Regions from separate parts of the Umezawaea sp. NPDC059074 genome, predicted to be linked through region 1. Evidence: riboswitches for the same ligand, from Rfam matches in the RefSeq annotation. Region 1 holds a riboswitch; each other region holds the start of a gene.
The links. A riboswitch is a leader RNA that binds a small molecule or an ion and turns the genes downstream of it on or off. The one in region 1 is predicted to bind cobalamin.
Positions count from the first base shown of each region.

Region 2: it holds a riboswitch for cobalamin, as region 1 does, so the genes downstream of both, ACFWW9_RS27765 (ribonucleoside-diphosphate reductase subunit alpha) here and ACFWW9_RS05120 (putative cobaltochelatase) in region 1, are expected to answer to the same signal.
Region 3: it holds a riboswitch for cobalamin, as region 1 does, so the genes downstream of both, ACFWW9_RS28080 (prenyltransferase/squalene oxidase repeat-containing protein) here and ACFWW9_RS05120 (putative cobaltochelatase) in region 1, are expected to answer to the same signal.

Region 1 is NZ_JBHYHC010000006.1:148,652-153,539, reverse strand. Features, by position in the region: gene ACFWW9_RS05130 (cobyrinate a,c-diamide synthase) at 1-60, opposite strand, end outside; gene cobO (cob(I)yrinic acid a,c-diamide adenosyltransferase) at 54-668, opposite strand; gene ACFWW9_RS05120 (putative cobaltochelatase) at 678-2,636, opposite strand; cobalamin riboswitch at 2,675-2,818, opposite strand; gene ACFWW9_RS05115 (RNA polymerase sigma factor) at 2,867-3,778, shown strand; gene ACFWW9_RS05110 (alpha/beta fold hydrolase) at 3,833-4,717, shown strand; gene ACFWW9_RS05105 (cytochrome P450) at 4,626-4,888, opposite strand, start outside.
Region 2 is NZ_JBHYHC010000069.1:30,051-34,938, reverse strand. Features, by position in the region: gene ACFWW9_RS27790 (hypothetical protein) at 136-513, opposite strand; gene ACFWW9_RS27785 (DUF4230 domain-containing protein) at 569-1,216, opposite strand; gene ACFWW9_RS27780 (hypothetical protein) at 1,270-1,677, opposite strand; gene ACFWW9_RS27775 (DUF998 domain-containing protein) at 1,626-2,360, opposite strand; gene ACFWW9_RS27770 (hypothetical protein) at 2,412-2,567, opposite strand; cobalamin riboswitch at 2,671-2,885, shown strand; gene ACFWW9_RS27765 (ribonucleoside-diphosphate reductase subunit alpha) at 3,127-4,888, shown strand, end outside.
Region 3 is NZ_JBHYHC010000071.1:7,043-11,930, forward strand. Features, by position in the region: gene ACFWW9_RS28075 (hypothetical protein) at 1-2,125, opposite strand, end outside; cobalamin riboswitch at 2,222-2,290, opposite strand; cobalamin riboswitch at 2,437-2,575, shown strand; gene ACFWW9_RS28080 (prenyltransferase/squalene oxidase repeat-containing protein) at 2,609-3,613, shown strand; gene ACFWW9_RS28085 (M6 family metalloprotease domain-containing protein) at 3,800-4,888, shown strand, end outside.

The DNA.
Region 1 (4,888 bases):
AGCCACGGTGGTCTTGCCGCTGCCCGACGCGGGCGCCGCGACCACCAGCCGATTCACCACTCGATCCCCTTCTGGCCCTTCTGCCCGTCGTCCATGGGGTGCTTGACCTTGGACATCTCCACCACCAGGTCGGCGGCGTCCAGCAGGGCGGGTGGGGCGTACCTGCCGGTGATCACGACGTGCTGGTGGCCCGGCCGGTCCCTCAGCACGGACACCACCTCGTCGACGTCCACCCAGCCCCAGTGCATCGGGTAGGTGAACTCATCCAGAACGTACAGGCCGTGAACGCCCTCGGCGATCCGCCGGGAGATCTCCCGCCAGCCCTCCAGCGCCGCGGTGGCGTGGTCCTGCTCCGTTCCCTGCTTGCGGGTCCAGGACCAGCCCTCGCCCATCTTGTGCCACTCGACCGGCCCTCCCGCGCCAGTCTCGTCGTGCACGCGGCCGAGCGCCTTGAACGCCTCCTCCTCGCCGACCTTCCACTTCGCCGACTTCACGAACTGGAACACACCGATCGACCAGCCCTGGTTCCAGCCGCGCAGGGCGAGCCCGAACGCCGAGGTCGACTTCCCCTTCATCTCGCCGGTGTGGACCATCAGCAGCGGCCGGTTGCGCCGCTGCCGGGTGGTCAGGCCGTCCTTCGGGACCGACGCGGGTTGTCCTTGGGGCACCGGGGTCTCCTAGGCGGCGCGGGCCGCGCGGACGACGCCCGCGACCTGGTCGGCGGACAGTTCTTCCAGGCGCAGGCAGGCCCCGTCGAGCGCGACGGCGACCTTGGCGGCCAGGCCGAGCCGGATCGGGCCGTGCTCGCAGTCGACGACGACGGACGCGGTGCCGTCGGCGGCCAGCAGGCCCGCGGCGCGCAGCGCGTCCCGCATCGGGTCCCCGCCCGCGCCGGTCGAGGTGGCGCGGCCGTCGGTGAGCAGCACCAGCAGCGGACGACGGCGGGGGTCGCGGAGCCGTTCGATCTCCAGGAGCCTGCGGGCCTTGAGCAGGCCGTCCGCCAACGGGGTCCGGCCGCCGGTGCGCATCCGGCGCAGCCGGGCCGCGGCCGCGTCGACCGACGTGGTGGGCGGCAGCGCGACCTCGGCGGACGAGCCGCGGAACGTGACCACGCCGACCTTGTCGCGGCGCTGGTAGGCGTCGCGGAGCAGGGAGATCACCGCGCCGCTGACGGCGGACATCCGCTGCCGGGCGGCCATCGAGCCGGAGGCGTCCACGACGAAGAGGACGAGGTTGCCCTCCTTGCCCTCGCGGACCGACAGCCGCACGTCACCGGCCTTGAGCAGCAGGCCGGGACCGGTGCGGCCGCGGGAGTTCTGGTGCGGCGCGGCGGCGGCCAGCGTGCCGACCAGGTGCAGCCCAGCACCGTCCACAGTGGACGAACGGACGACCTGGCCGGTGCGGGCGCGGGCCCGTGACCGCCTGCCGGGCGCGCCCTCGCCGACACCGGGCACCTGGAGCAGCCGGGCGCGGAACGCCGGAGCGGGCGCGGCCGGGGGCTTGTCCGACGACCCCGACCCACCCTGCTGCGGCTGCTGTTGCGGCTGCTCGGAGCCCTCGGGCGCGGGCTGACCGCCGTCGTCGGGACCGTCGGGAGGCCCGTCCGGCTCGGGCTCGTTGTCGGCGTGCTCGGCCGCCTGCTGCATGGCATCGGCGAGCTGCTCCTCCTCCAGACCCGGCTCGTCGAACGGGTCGCGGCGCTTGCGGTGCGGCAGCGCGAGCCGGACGGCGGCCTCGACGTCGGCCTCCTCCACGACGTCCGCGCCGCGCCACGCCGCGTGCGCCACGGCCGTGCGGGCCACGACCAGGTCGGCGCGCATCCCGTCCACCTCGAACGCCGCGCACACGCCCGCGATCCGGCGCAGCTCGGAGTCCGGCAGCGCCACGGTCGGCAGCGCCGCGCGAGCGGTCACGATCCGGTCGGCCAGCTCGGCGTCCGCGGCCTCCCAGCGGGCGGCGAAGCCCTCGGGGTCGGCCTCGTAAGCCAGCCTGCGGCGGATGACCTCGGTCCGGGTGGCCACGTCGCGCGAGGCGCGCACGGCGACCGTGAGGCCGAAGCGGTCCAGCAACTGCGGGCGGAGTTCACCCTCCTCCGGGTTCATCGTCCCGACCAGCAGGAACGACGCCGCGTGCGAGATCGACACGCCCTCGCGCTCCACGTGCGCGCGGCCCATCGCGGCCGCGTCCAGCAGCAGGTCCACGAGGTGGTCGTGCAGCAGGTTGACCTCGTCGACGTAGAGGACGCCGCGGTGCGCGGCCGCCAGCAGGCCCGGCTGGTAGGCGCGGACGCCCTCGGTCAGGGCGCGCTCCAGGTCCAGCGAGCCGACCAGGCGGTCCTCGGTCGCGCCGACGGGCAGCTCGACCAGCTTGGCGGGACGGCGTTCGGCGGCGTCGCCGAGGTGCGGGCCGTCCGGGCACTCGGTGTCGACCAGCGGGTCGCAGCCGAACCGGCAGCCCGGCACGACGGCCAGTTCCGGCAGCAAGGCGGCGAGGGCTCGCACGACCGTCGACTTGGCGGTGCCCTTCTCACCCCTGACCAGCACACCGCCGATACCGGGGTGCACGGCGTTCAACAGCAGGGCCAGTCGCAGGTCGTCGTGACCGACGACCGCGGAAAAGGGGAAGCGCGAGGTCATGCGGGGAGGTCCTTCCTCGGGTGTCCACGCCCGTGTCCGGGAGAAGTGACTCGGGGGTCGAGTTCCTGACTCCCGGATCTCTCCTACCCGGTCACAGTGGCGGGACCGTGCCGGATTCCCACCGGCTTCCTCGCGCACCCCTACAGCTTTCGCATCGTCGCATCCCGCTCCGCGCCTACCAACCCCTCGGCGAGTCTGATCACATCCGCGCGGGGTGGACAATCGGCCCCGTGAGCGATGAGCCGGGTGTCCTCTCGGACGCGGAACTGGTCCGCGCCGCCCAGAGCGGCGAGGTGACGGCGTTGGGGACGCTGCTGGCCCGGCACCGGGCCGGGATGCGCGCGGTCGCGCTGGGCGTCCTGGGCTACGGGCCGGACGCCGACGACGCCGTGCAGGACGCGTCGCTCACGGCGGTGAGCCGGATCGGCGACCTGCGCGATCCCGCCGCCGTGGGCCCGTGGCTGCGGATGGTCACCCGCAACGCGGGCCGGATGCGGCTGCGCGCTCCCCAGGCCGTCGCGGTCCCCGAGACGCTGCCCGCGCTCGGTCCGACGCCGGACCAGGTCGTCGAGGAGGGCGCGCTGCGGGACTGGGTGTGGCACGCGATCGGCGAGCTGTCCGAACCGCTGCGGCTGGCCGTGCTGCTGCGGCACTTCAGCGGCGTGACCTCGTACGAGCAGATCGCGGCTGCGTGCGAGGTGCCGGTCGGGACGGTGCGGAGCAGGCTGAACGCGGCCAGGACGTCCCTCGCCGACGCCCTGCTCACCACCGCCGACCTCACGCACGACGACATCGCCGAGAAGACCGAGCGGAGCAAGGCGGAGGCGCTCGACACGCTGGCCGCCGCCGAGCGCGGGGCGTTCGCCGAGGTGGTCGCGGACCGGTGGACGCCGGACGCGGAACTGCTCGCGGGCGCTGTGCGCGGCGGCGTCGGGACGATGATCGACGGGATGAACTGCGACCTCGAGGCGGGCGTCCGGCAGCGGTTCGGGGCGGCGCTCGTCAGCCGCGACCTCACGCTGTGGGAGATGGACCTGGTCAACCCGCCCGACGACCCGGACCACTGCCCGCCCGGCGTGATCTGGATGATGTCCCACCGCGGCGGCCGCTACCACCGGCTGCGCCTGTTCCACCCGGCGTGAGCGGCGTCACAGCCCTCGCACCGAACTTCTCGGCCTCCCCCGCATCGTGCTCACGTGAACCGATTCGAAGAAGTCACGACCCCGCTCACCCCCGGCACGCACACGATCACCGTCGAGGGCATCGCCCAGCGCTACCACGTGGCGGGCTCGGGTCCCGTGTGCGTCGCGCACTCCGGCGGCCCCGGCATCGCCTGGCAGTACCTGAGGTCGACCGCGCTCGAACAGCACCTCACGATGGTCTACCTGGAGCCCATCGGCACCGGCGACTCCGGCAGGCTGGCCGACCCGTCCGGCTACCACCTCGACACCTACACGCGGTTCCTGCACGCCGTCGTGGAGCACCTCGGCGTGCCGAAGGTGGCTCTGCTGGGCCATTCCCACGGCGGTTTCGTCGTGCTGCGGCACGTCCTCGAGCACGCCGACCGGGTGTCGGGCATCGTCCTGTACGACACGTCGCCGGTCACCGGCGAGGAGTTCTGGGCCGACGCCGTCGCCAACGTCACCAGGTTCGCCGAGCGCCACCAGGCACCCGAGGTCGCCGCGGCGTTCGCGCGCATCGGCTCCGACCTGGACGACGACGGCAAGACCCAGCTGGTCAAGGACCTGCTGCCCTCCTACTTCGCTGACTTCTACGGCCGGGAGGCGGAGTTCCGCCCGCTGCGCGATGGGCTGCGGGCGTACCGCGCCCCGGACCTCGGCGTCGAACCGCGACCGTTCGACGTGCGGGAGGAACTGCCGGAGATCACCGTGCCGACGCTCGTGGTGGTGGGCGCGCACGACGTCATCTGCGGCCCGCGCTGGGCGGAACTGCTGACCGCGGGCATCCCGCACGCCCAGGCGCTCGCGCTCACCGACAGCGGCCACTTCGGCCACCTCGAGCAGCCCGAGGAGTTCGAGTCCGCTGTCGTCGACCTCGTGACGAAGGCCGCGGTGCGCTAGACGGGACGCTGAGCGGCGCGCGGAACGACAGCAGGCCGAGCATCGGCGGCGGCTCGATCGCGGCGAGCCGGAGGTCGGGGAACCGGCGGGCGACCGTGCGCAGCACGACCTCGCCCTCCAACCGCGCCAGGCCCGCGCCGAGGCAGTAGTGCCTGCCGAAGCCGAACGCCA
Region 2 (4,888 bases), on a different contig from region 1:
GGATAGCCACAGGGAGCCTCCCACTCGGGTACGGATGATCAGGTGGCGGCAGCCTGATTGGTTAAGAAACTTTCCTATCAGTGTGCTCAGCATCTCACCATCACCCGAGGGCCCCCGTCAACGCCCAATTCGGACTTAGCGGTCGAACGCGCCCGCCAGGTCCGCGGCCGCGGTCCCCTTGTTCCACGCCGAGACCAGCTCCGACAGCAGCACGTGCCACGGCACCGCGGCCATCACGCGGCGGTGCATCAGCAGCACGAGCTTCCCGGACCGGTCCGGCCCCGCGTCGAGCCACAACACCCGGAACAGAGCCAGGTCCGACTCCGCGGCGACGGCCGCGACCTCGGCGGCGGTGCGGTCGACCAGGGCTTGACCGGCCAGCCCGCGGGTGGAGATCCGCCGAACGCCGAAGGTCGCGCCGTGCTCGCGCAACTCGTCGTGCCGGTCGAAGACGTCCCGAACCGCGGCCGTCAACCGCCGTTCGCCCAGACCCGCACGGACCTGCACTGTCATGGACTCGAACACGGTTCACCCTTGCGCGGAGAAGTTTGAGTAAGGCTAGCCTAACTCATGTCTTGGGCGCGTCCACGAAGTGGACCTCGAACCCCAGCGCTCCGCACAGCCCGACGAGCATCTTCTGCGTGTTCTCGGTGGCCTTGGCCTCCAGGTTCGACTCCTTGGCCGCGTCGGAGATCTTCTGCTCCGCCGCGACGTAGAACTGCTGCTGGTCGGCGGTCTGCACGACGCTGTTCAGCCGGTCGAACAGCCCGCGCTCCTGCGCGAACACGTAGCTGCGCTCGTGGTTGATGTTCGGCTTGTCCAGCCGCGGCTTCGGCAGCGCGATGTCGACGGTCTTCTTCTCCTGCGACACCACCATCGCGTTCTCCGCGAGCCCGCCGAAGTCGACGTAGGCGTTGACGGACCCGGCGGAGACGAACAGGGTCCGCGACCCGGCCAGGACGTCCGGGACGAACCGCACGTCCTTCTCGATGTCGATCACGACCTGGTAGTCGCCGGAGGCGGCGTGGTACTGGCTCAGGTCGCGGATCGACCGCAGCAGCGCGGGCTGGCTGCGGTCGACCGTGTCGGTGCCGAACGGGTTGAGCTTGGGCAGCACGCCCACGATCTGGAGCGCGGCGGCGGCCACGACGACCAGGCACACCGCCACGACCCCGCGGAAGAGCCACCGCGAACCGGACCGCCAGGGAAGTCTCATACCCGGACGGGTACCCGGTCCGCACCCCCGTCAGACGGGGCCGAACGGACGCATCAGTAGTTGTCGCCGCCGAAGAAGATCTCCTCGATCTGGTCGGCGGTGCCCGCGAGCAGCGACAGCGGCTCGACGAACTCGTGGATGTCCAGCGTCTCCAACGGCAGCGAGTGCCGCAGCACCACGTGCTCCCCCATGATCGCCGCGCCGGACGCGATCGAGGACCGGCCGACCTCCTCCAGCAGCGCGCGCAGGTCGCACTTGGCGGCCAGGCCCACGGGGGAGGCGATCTGCACCCACTCGTGCTTCGCGTCCAGCACCTCGCGCACCAGGATGACGACCTGGGTGCGCTCGTCCTCCTCGTCCAGGTGCTCGAAGCCGTACAGGATCCGCATCTCGTCGGAGTCCTCCGAGATCACGTCGTACTGGTCGCGGACGTACGCCGCGAGGTCTCCCCACGTTGCCATGCCCCGAGTTTAGGGCGGTTCGCCGCTCCCAGGGCCCACAACCCGGCGACCAGGACGGCGATCACCTCCGTGAACACCAGGATCCGCTCGACGTACCCGATCGGGAACACCCGCCACCACGCGGTGCCACCGGAGGCGTGCACGAGAACGGCGTACAGCAGGGGCGAGAACGCCAGCACGGACAGGACGCCGAACCCCAGCGTCCACCGGGCGTGGCCGCCCCACGTCGGGTCCCGCAGCCACGGGCGGGCCAGCGCGATCATCGCGATCGGCAGGCTCACGAACGCGAGCAGGCTCGCCGCCCGGTGGATGCCGCCGCTCGCCGACGTCGACGGCAGCGACCAGTCCTGCTTCGGGAACGCCACCACGAGCGCCAAACCCAACGACCACAACGAAAGCGCGACGGCGCCGGTGGAGAACCAGCGGGTGACACCGCGGCGCACGAGCACGGCGGCGATCACCAGCGACCCGGCGGCGAGCAGCGACACGGCCACCTCGAAGACCCACGCGTTCGCGCCGAGGCCGTACTGGCTGATCGTGCGGCGCAGCTCGGCGGGGGCCTCCAGCGCGTTGCGCAGGTCCAGCGCGCCGATCATCGCGACGGTCGTCAGGACGGCGGTCAGGCCCGCCACGGCGACCACGCGGGGAAGGGCGCTCGGTCTCGTCAGCTCTGCGGTCGTCACGACCGGCAAAACGCCCGGACCGGACACGGGGTTCCGTGATTCAGCAAACCATCAGGAACGCCTGGCCAGCCGGAAGACCACGACGGCGGCCACGGCGAGCGCTCCGGTGAGCCACGGGACGGCCGGGCCGACGGCCAGGGACCCCACCGCGAGCGCCCCGGCGGCGGTGGCCGCGACACGCGGGGCCGAGGGTTCCCCGTCACCCATTCGTCGCACTCCCCCCGCCGGTCACCCTGCACTTTCACCTTATCGCATGACCTGGGCAACAAAGACCATCTTGGGCTGCGCGGCGAACCCCACCCCCACATGTAGTATCCAACGCGCTGATGGTTCACCTCCGGTCCACCCGGTGGTGAGGCAAGAGGGAATCCGGTGCGAATCCGGAGCTGCCCCGCAGCGGTGAGCGGGAACGACCGCCGTCATGAAGCACTGGACGCGAGTCCGGGAAGCGACGGCCAGTAGGTCCGCCGGCGAGAGCCGGAGTGCCCGCGAGTCCGAAGACCTGCCACCAGCGTGCACGCGACCGCGTGCACTACCCCGGTGCCCCGAGGGAGGGCGCGCGCGGACGGCTCACGGCGCCTCCTGCCGTGCTGCCTGCGCGTAGCTCCCCCGCGGTTCTCCGGGTGTCCACCGAGCTCGCGAGGAGAGAGCCGTGATGTCGCACTCCAGCCCGGACGGCTGACTCTCCGCGCACCCCCGAGTTTCCGACCGTCGAGCGCTGCTCGCCGGGCGATGCCACCTGCCCGAACACCACCCGCGGAGAGTCATGTCCCCCACCGAAACACCCGTTCAAGTCCCGGTGATCAGCCGCGACGGCACGGTGTCGCCGTTCGACGCGACCAAGATCGCCACCGCCGTGGCCAAGGCCTTCCACGCCGTCGAGGGCGCCGAGGCCGCCGGGTCGCAGCGGGTGCGCGAGCTGGTCGCGGACCTGACCCGGCAGGTCGAGGAGAAGCTGCGCAGGCAGGCCGGGCCGGATCGCGGGGTGCACATCGAGCAGATCCAGGACCAGGTCGAGCTGGTGCTGATGCGCGACGGCCACCACAAGGTCGCCCGCGCGTACGTGCTGTACCGCGAGGAGCACGCCAAGGCCCGGACCGCCGAGCAGCCCGCCGCCGAGGTCCGGCCCGCGCTGACCGTGAGGTTCCCGGACGGCCGGGTCGAGCCGCTGGACTTCGACCGGCTCGCGCTGGTGATCTCCGAGGCGTGCGCCGGGCTGCCCGCGACGTCCGCGGAGACCGTGCTGGCCGAGACGCGGCGCAACCTGTACGACGGCATCAGCCGCGCCGAGCTGGCCGTGGCGCCGGTGATGTCCGCGCGCACGATGGTCGAGATCGACCCGGACTACTCGCTGGTCAGCGCCCGGCTGCTGCTGGACAAGCTGCGCCGCGAGGCGCTGTCGTTCCTGGCCGGCAAGGACGACGAGGCCAACCACGCGGAGATGTCCGTGCGGTACCCGGAGTACTTCGCGTCCTTCGTGCGGCGGGGCGTCGAGCTGGGGCAGCTCGACCCGCTGCTGGAGGAGTTCGACCTGGCCCGGCTCGGCGCGGCGCTGCTGCCCGACCGCGACCTGGCGTTCCAGTTCCTCGGCATGCAGGTCCTGTACGACCGGTACTTCCTGCACAGCGACGAGAACCGCTACGAGCTGCCGCAGGCGTTCTTCATGCGCGTGGCCATGGGCTTGGCGCTGCGCGAGGACGACCGCGAGGCGCGGGCGATCGAGTTCTACGAGCTGCTGTCGTCGTTCGACTTCATGTGCTCCACGCCCACGCTGTTCAACGCCGGGACCACGCGCCCGCAGCTCTCGTCGTGCTTCCTCACGACGGTGGACGACGACCTCCAGGGCATCTTCCACGGGATCAGCAACAACGCGCTGCTGTCGAAGTTCGCGGGCGGCCTGGGCAACGACTGGACGCCGGTCCGCGGCATCGGCGCGCACATCAAGGGCACCAACGGCAAGTCGCAGGGCGTCGTGCCGTTCCTGAAGATCGCCAACGACACGGCCGTCGCGGTGAACCAGGGCGGCAAGCGCAAGGGCGCGGTGTGCGCGTACCTGGAGACGTGGCACATCGACGTCGAGGAGTTCCTCGACCTGCGCAAGAACACCGGCGACGAGCGCCGCCGCACGCACGACATGAACACGGCGAACTGGGTGCCGGACGAGTTCATGCGCCGGGTCCGCTCGGGCGGCGACTGGACGCTGTTCTCCCCCGACGAGGTGCCGGACCTGCACGACCTGTTCGGCGACGCGTTCGCCGCGCGCTACCGCGAGTACGAGGCGGCGGCGGACCGCGGCGAGGTCAAGGTGTTCCGGCGGCTCAAGGCCGCGGACATGTGGCGGCGGATGCTGACCATGCTGTTCGAGACCGGGCACCCGTGGATCACCTTCAAGGACCCGTGCAACCTGCGCTCGCCGCAGCAGCACTCCGGCGTCGTGCACTCGTCCAACCTGTGCACCGAGATCACGCTGAACACGAACCTCGACGAGGTCGCGGTGTGCAACCTCGGGTCGGTCAACCTGGCCCAGC
Region 3 (4,888 bases), on a different contig from region 1:
TCCGCGCGGTGTCGCTGGCGTCCAGCCCGGCCACCTGCCGGGCGGCGGCGACCGCGGCGGCCACCGGGACGTCGAACTCGCCGGACGCCGGCCTCGTGCTGAGCGCGGTCACTGCCGAGAGGAAACCCTTGAGCCGCTGGGGAGACCAGTCCACCGGAGCGGTGCTCTCGGTGTGCGGCCTCGCGTTCAGCGCCGTCACGGCGGCGGCCGTCGCCGCGAGGTCGCCGGACGCGCACTTCCCGTCGCCGAGGTGCTCGGGGAACGTGCCGTCGGCGCACTGGGCCGCCAGCAGCACGTCCACGGCGACGCCGGGATCGCCCGCGGTGGCGAGCAGCGCCCACGCGTGCCGTGCGGTCGTGTCGTCCGCGTCGGCGAACGCGCCCCGGTCGGTGAACCTGCCGTCCTCGCCGCGCAACGCCACCAGGTCGCCGCGCAACCGGGCCGCGAGGTCGTCCGCCCGCGCGAACTGCGCGACGACCACGAGCTTGGCCAGCGGTTCGGCGTAGGCGGCGGACCCCTGCTCGTAGGGCGCTCCGTGGGCGTAGGCCTGGACCGCGTCCGGGCCGAGGAGGAAGTCCGTGGCCCGCGCGACCGTCTCGGGCTGCTCGCCCAAGGCGCGCAACGCGAGCACCAGGTCGGCCGTGGCGTCGTAGTCCACGTACGTCTTGCCGTCCTCGGTGACCTCGACGTGGTCGCCGTTCACCACCCGGTTCGCCAGGTACGCGCCGAGCCTCGCGCCGGGTGTCGTGGTGCTCGGGCGGACCGTGGACGACGTCGGCTGGACCACCTGCGCCTTGGCGCCCGCGATGGTCCGGGGCGCGGGGACGACGGTCACCGTCCTCGTGGCGGTCGTGGCTTCCGCGGAAGTCGTGGTGGTCGACGAACCGGTCGTGGTCGTCGTGGTGCCGGTGGTGGACGGCTCCTCGGGCATCTCGCCCCTGGCGAGCGCGTACCACCCGACCTGGGACAGGCCGAGCGACGCTTGGGCGCTCGCGCGGAGCCACGTGTCGAGCCCGCTGATGCCGGTGGCGCGCGCGGCCGTGTACGCGCCGGGGTTGTAGGCGATCGCGCCGAGTTCGCCCGCGAGGGAGGTGCCCCCGTCGGCCTCGGCGGTGGCCTGCGCGGACTTGAGGTAGCCGACGCCGCGGTCGACCGCGCTGTCGGAGCCGCCCGCGTCGGCGAGCGCCTGCACGATCAGGCCGGTGCTGTTGGTGTTCGCCGCCTCGGTGCCGACGCCGCCGCCCCAACCACCGCTCGCGGTCTGGTGCGCGGTGAGCCACGAGACCGTCCGGCCGATCGGCTCGTCGAGCCCTTCGGCCCCGGCGCGTTTCGCGGCCAGCATCGCCGACAGCGCGAGGCCGGTCGTATCGCCGTCCGGCGAGGACAGGTCGAAGGGTTTGCCCTCGTCGCACGTCGAGACCTTGTAGCCGTTCGGGGTGACGTGGTCGCCGGTCTCGGTCGTCGGGATGTACCCGAAGAAGATCCGGAAGTACCCCTCGGAGCACTGCTGCGTGAGCATCGTGTCGAGGGCGAGCCGGTCGTTCTCCCCCGCCGCGGCCAAGCCGATCACGCCGAGCGCCTGGCCGAACATGTTGGCGTTGTTGGTGACGAAGTCGGCGAAGTCGGGGTTCTTCGAGTAGTCGCTGATCCGGCCCTTGTCCGGGCCGGACCGCCGGATCGAGTCACGGGTCTCGGCGACCATGTCGTGGCCGTCGAACCTGTGCGGGTCGCGTCCGGCGATCTGCGCGGCGACCAGCACCTTCGCGGCCGCGCCACCGACGATGATGGCGTCGAACCCGGAGTCCGGGACCAGGGCGTCCCACGTGTAGTAGTCGGTCGCGTGGCCCTTGTCGTCCAGGTAGTCGACGACGGGCGCGGCGAGCGCCCCGTCGCCGGACGCGTGCAGCGCGAACAGCACGTCGAGCATCAGGCCGTAGTCCGGCAGCGAGCCCCCGTTGGGGTTCTCCAGCGTGCCGTCCGGCGCGAGCTTCGAGGCGAGCCACCGGGAGTTCGAGCGGGCCGCGGCGCGATCACCGGCGGCGACGGCCGTGCCCGCGACGAGGGCGGCGACCAGGCCAGCGGCGGTGGCGAACGCCAGTGCCGCCCCGATCCGGCGACGACGCATGCTCTCCTCCTTTGCGGCACGAGGAGGACAGGCGCGGAACGCCGAAGTCACCCCTGCTCATCGCGACAGCGGGTTGGACGGTTCAGCCACCCGCGCGGTAACCCGACTCGCCACAGGAACGTGGCCCACGGTTGCGCGACAGCGCCGGATTTCGACCGGCTTCCCCTGCACGGGTGGCGGTGTTCAGTTGTGGTGGCGGCCGAGGCTAACACCCGGTTTCCGCCGAACGGCACCGCCGACGGAGTCGGTTGCGGACATCACAACGCGGACGTGGTGCGGGTTCCCGAAGCACTCGCCCGACTCTTCCGGCCGGTGGGATGAGAGCCTGTGGTCCGTCCAACTCCATTCAGCGCGGAGCGGGGGAAGTCCGGTGAGAGCCCGGCGCTGACCCGCAACGGTGTGCCCCTCCGGGGGCGAGCCCGGTTACCCGCCCCGCGCGGTGATCCACCAACTCCTGTCGTGGAAGTGCGGGAAAGGTTCCTCATGAGACGTTTGGCGCTCGCTGTCGCCCTGCTGTGCGGTTTCGGCCTGGTGGCCGCCCCAACGGCGACCGCCACCACGACCAAGGCCGACGCCGCCTCCGGGTGGCTCGCCCGGCAACTGGTCGACGGTGAACGGTTCGAGGTCGAGTTCGGCGGGGTGAAGTACCCCGACCAGGGCTTGACGATCGACGCGATCTTCGCGTTCGCCGCCTCGCGGACGTCGAACACCAACGCGGGCAAGGCGATCACCTGGCTGGCGAGGCCGGAGGTCACCGCCGGGTACGTCGGCGGCGGCACCGAGGCCTACGCGGGAGCGCACGCCAAGCTGATGCTCGCCGCGCAGGTCCGCGGCAAGGACCCGGCGTCGTTCGGCGGCGTCGACCTCAAGGCGGGCCTGCTCTCCCTGCTCACGCCGTCCGGCCGGTTCTCCGACCGCTCCGACTTCGGCGACTACAGCAACGCCTTCACCCAGTCGCTCGCGCTGCTGGCCCTCGACCGCACGCCGTCGGGCGCGCCCGCGACCGCCGTGGCGTTCCTCGCGGGCACCCAGTGCCCCGACGGGGGTTTCCCGCTCACGTTCGGCGCGACCCCGTGCGCCAGTGACGTGGACTCGACCGCGATGGTCGTGCAGGCGTTGCGCGCCACCGGCGACACGGTGAACGCCGCCGAGGGCACGGGGTGGCTCGTCACCCAGCAGCACACCGACGGCGGCTTCGGCGTCGGCGCCGGCGCGTCGAACGCGAACAGCACCGGCCTCGCCGCCGAGGCGCTCGCCGGCCACCGCCCGGTGGCCGCGGTCAAGGCACGGCAGTTCCTCCGGTCGTTGCAGGTCGGCTGCGCGGGCGCCGTGGCGGACCGCGGCGCGATCGCCTACGACGCGACCGGGTTCGACCAGTCGACCGCGCCCCGCGCGACCGCGCAGGCCGTCCTCGGCCTGACGGGTGTCCCGCTGTCGTCGCTGAACGGCGGCGGCGTCGCCCAGGCCCCGGTCCTGACCTGCCCGTGAGCGAAGACCTTCCGGGTGGTTTCCACGGGAAACCACCCGGAAAGTCCTTTGTGGACATATGGATGGCAGGCACGACGGAGCCCTCGGAGCCGGACCGACCGCGCGTCGGGGATTTCCGTTAACTGACAACGCCCGACGGGTGATCGCCGGTGGCTAGCGTGAGGGGTTCTACTCCACGGAGGTGGCATGGACCACTCACCTGTCCGTCGTGGGCTTCGGCGCCCCGCACTGCTGATCACGACGCTGTTCTCGGTCGCCGCGCTCGTCGCGGGCACCTCCAGCGTGACCGCCGCTCCCCTCGACGACCCCCTGCACCACTGGCAGTTCGACCACTGGCCGCAGCAGCAGCCGTGGCAGGAGTCCCGCGATTCCGCCCGTGTGGCGGCGAAAGCCGGGTTCCCCGGTCCCGTTGACCCGCAGAACTGGGTCAACCCCGACCACATGACGTGGGAGGCGGACTACCGCAAGATCCCCGGCACGAACTGGGCCGACCCGTCGGTCAAGGGATCGGTGCGCAACTTCAAGGGCGCGCTGGTCCTGCTGGACTACCCGAACCAGCCGTTCGTCGTGACCCAGCCGAAGCAGTCGACCGTGTTCGGCAACCCCAGCGCGGAGGCCAGCGGCGTGCCGCGCGACCAGGTCGCCCGGTTCTACCAGGACTTCCTCAACAAGCCGAACACCCTCAACCGCGGCCACACCGTGAACGAGTACTGGATGGAGGACTCCGGCGGGCGCTACGGCGTCGACCTGACCGGGTTCGGCCCGTACACGATGCCGGGCAAGGACCACGAGTACGCGATGGAGTTCCAGGGCGGCACGGGCTGCCCGGCGGGCGACTCGTGCAACCGCAACATCCGCACCGATGGGAACGCCGCGTGGCTGGCGGACGTCGGCGCGGAGGTGCCCAAGGGCTTCGACTTCGTGTACTTCCTGTCGGCGGGCCAGGACGAGTCCGGGACGTGGCAGGAGTTCGGGATGATGAAGTTCCCGACCAAGGAGGACGTGACCGACGACTTCGGCCCGCCCGATCCCGCCCTGCCGAACTGGTCGCGCACCCGGTACGTGGACTGGACGTCGTGGGCCGCGGGGTCGAGCATCTGGCCCAACGCGGGCGGCGGGTCGTCCACGCAGGCCGAGAGTTCCGGCCAGGGCGTGTACGCGCACGAGTTGAGCCACCTGCTCGGCATCGGCGACAACTACAACAACCCGTACGGCACCCCACCTCGCCGCGACTACAACGGCATCTGGGACATGCTGTCGCGCGGCTCGTTCAAC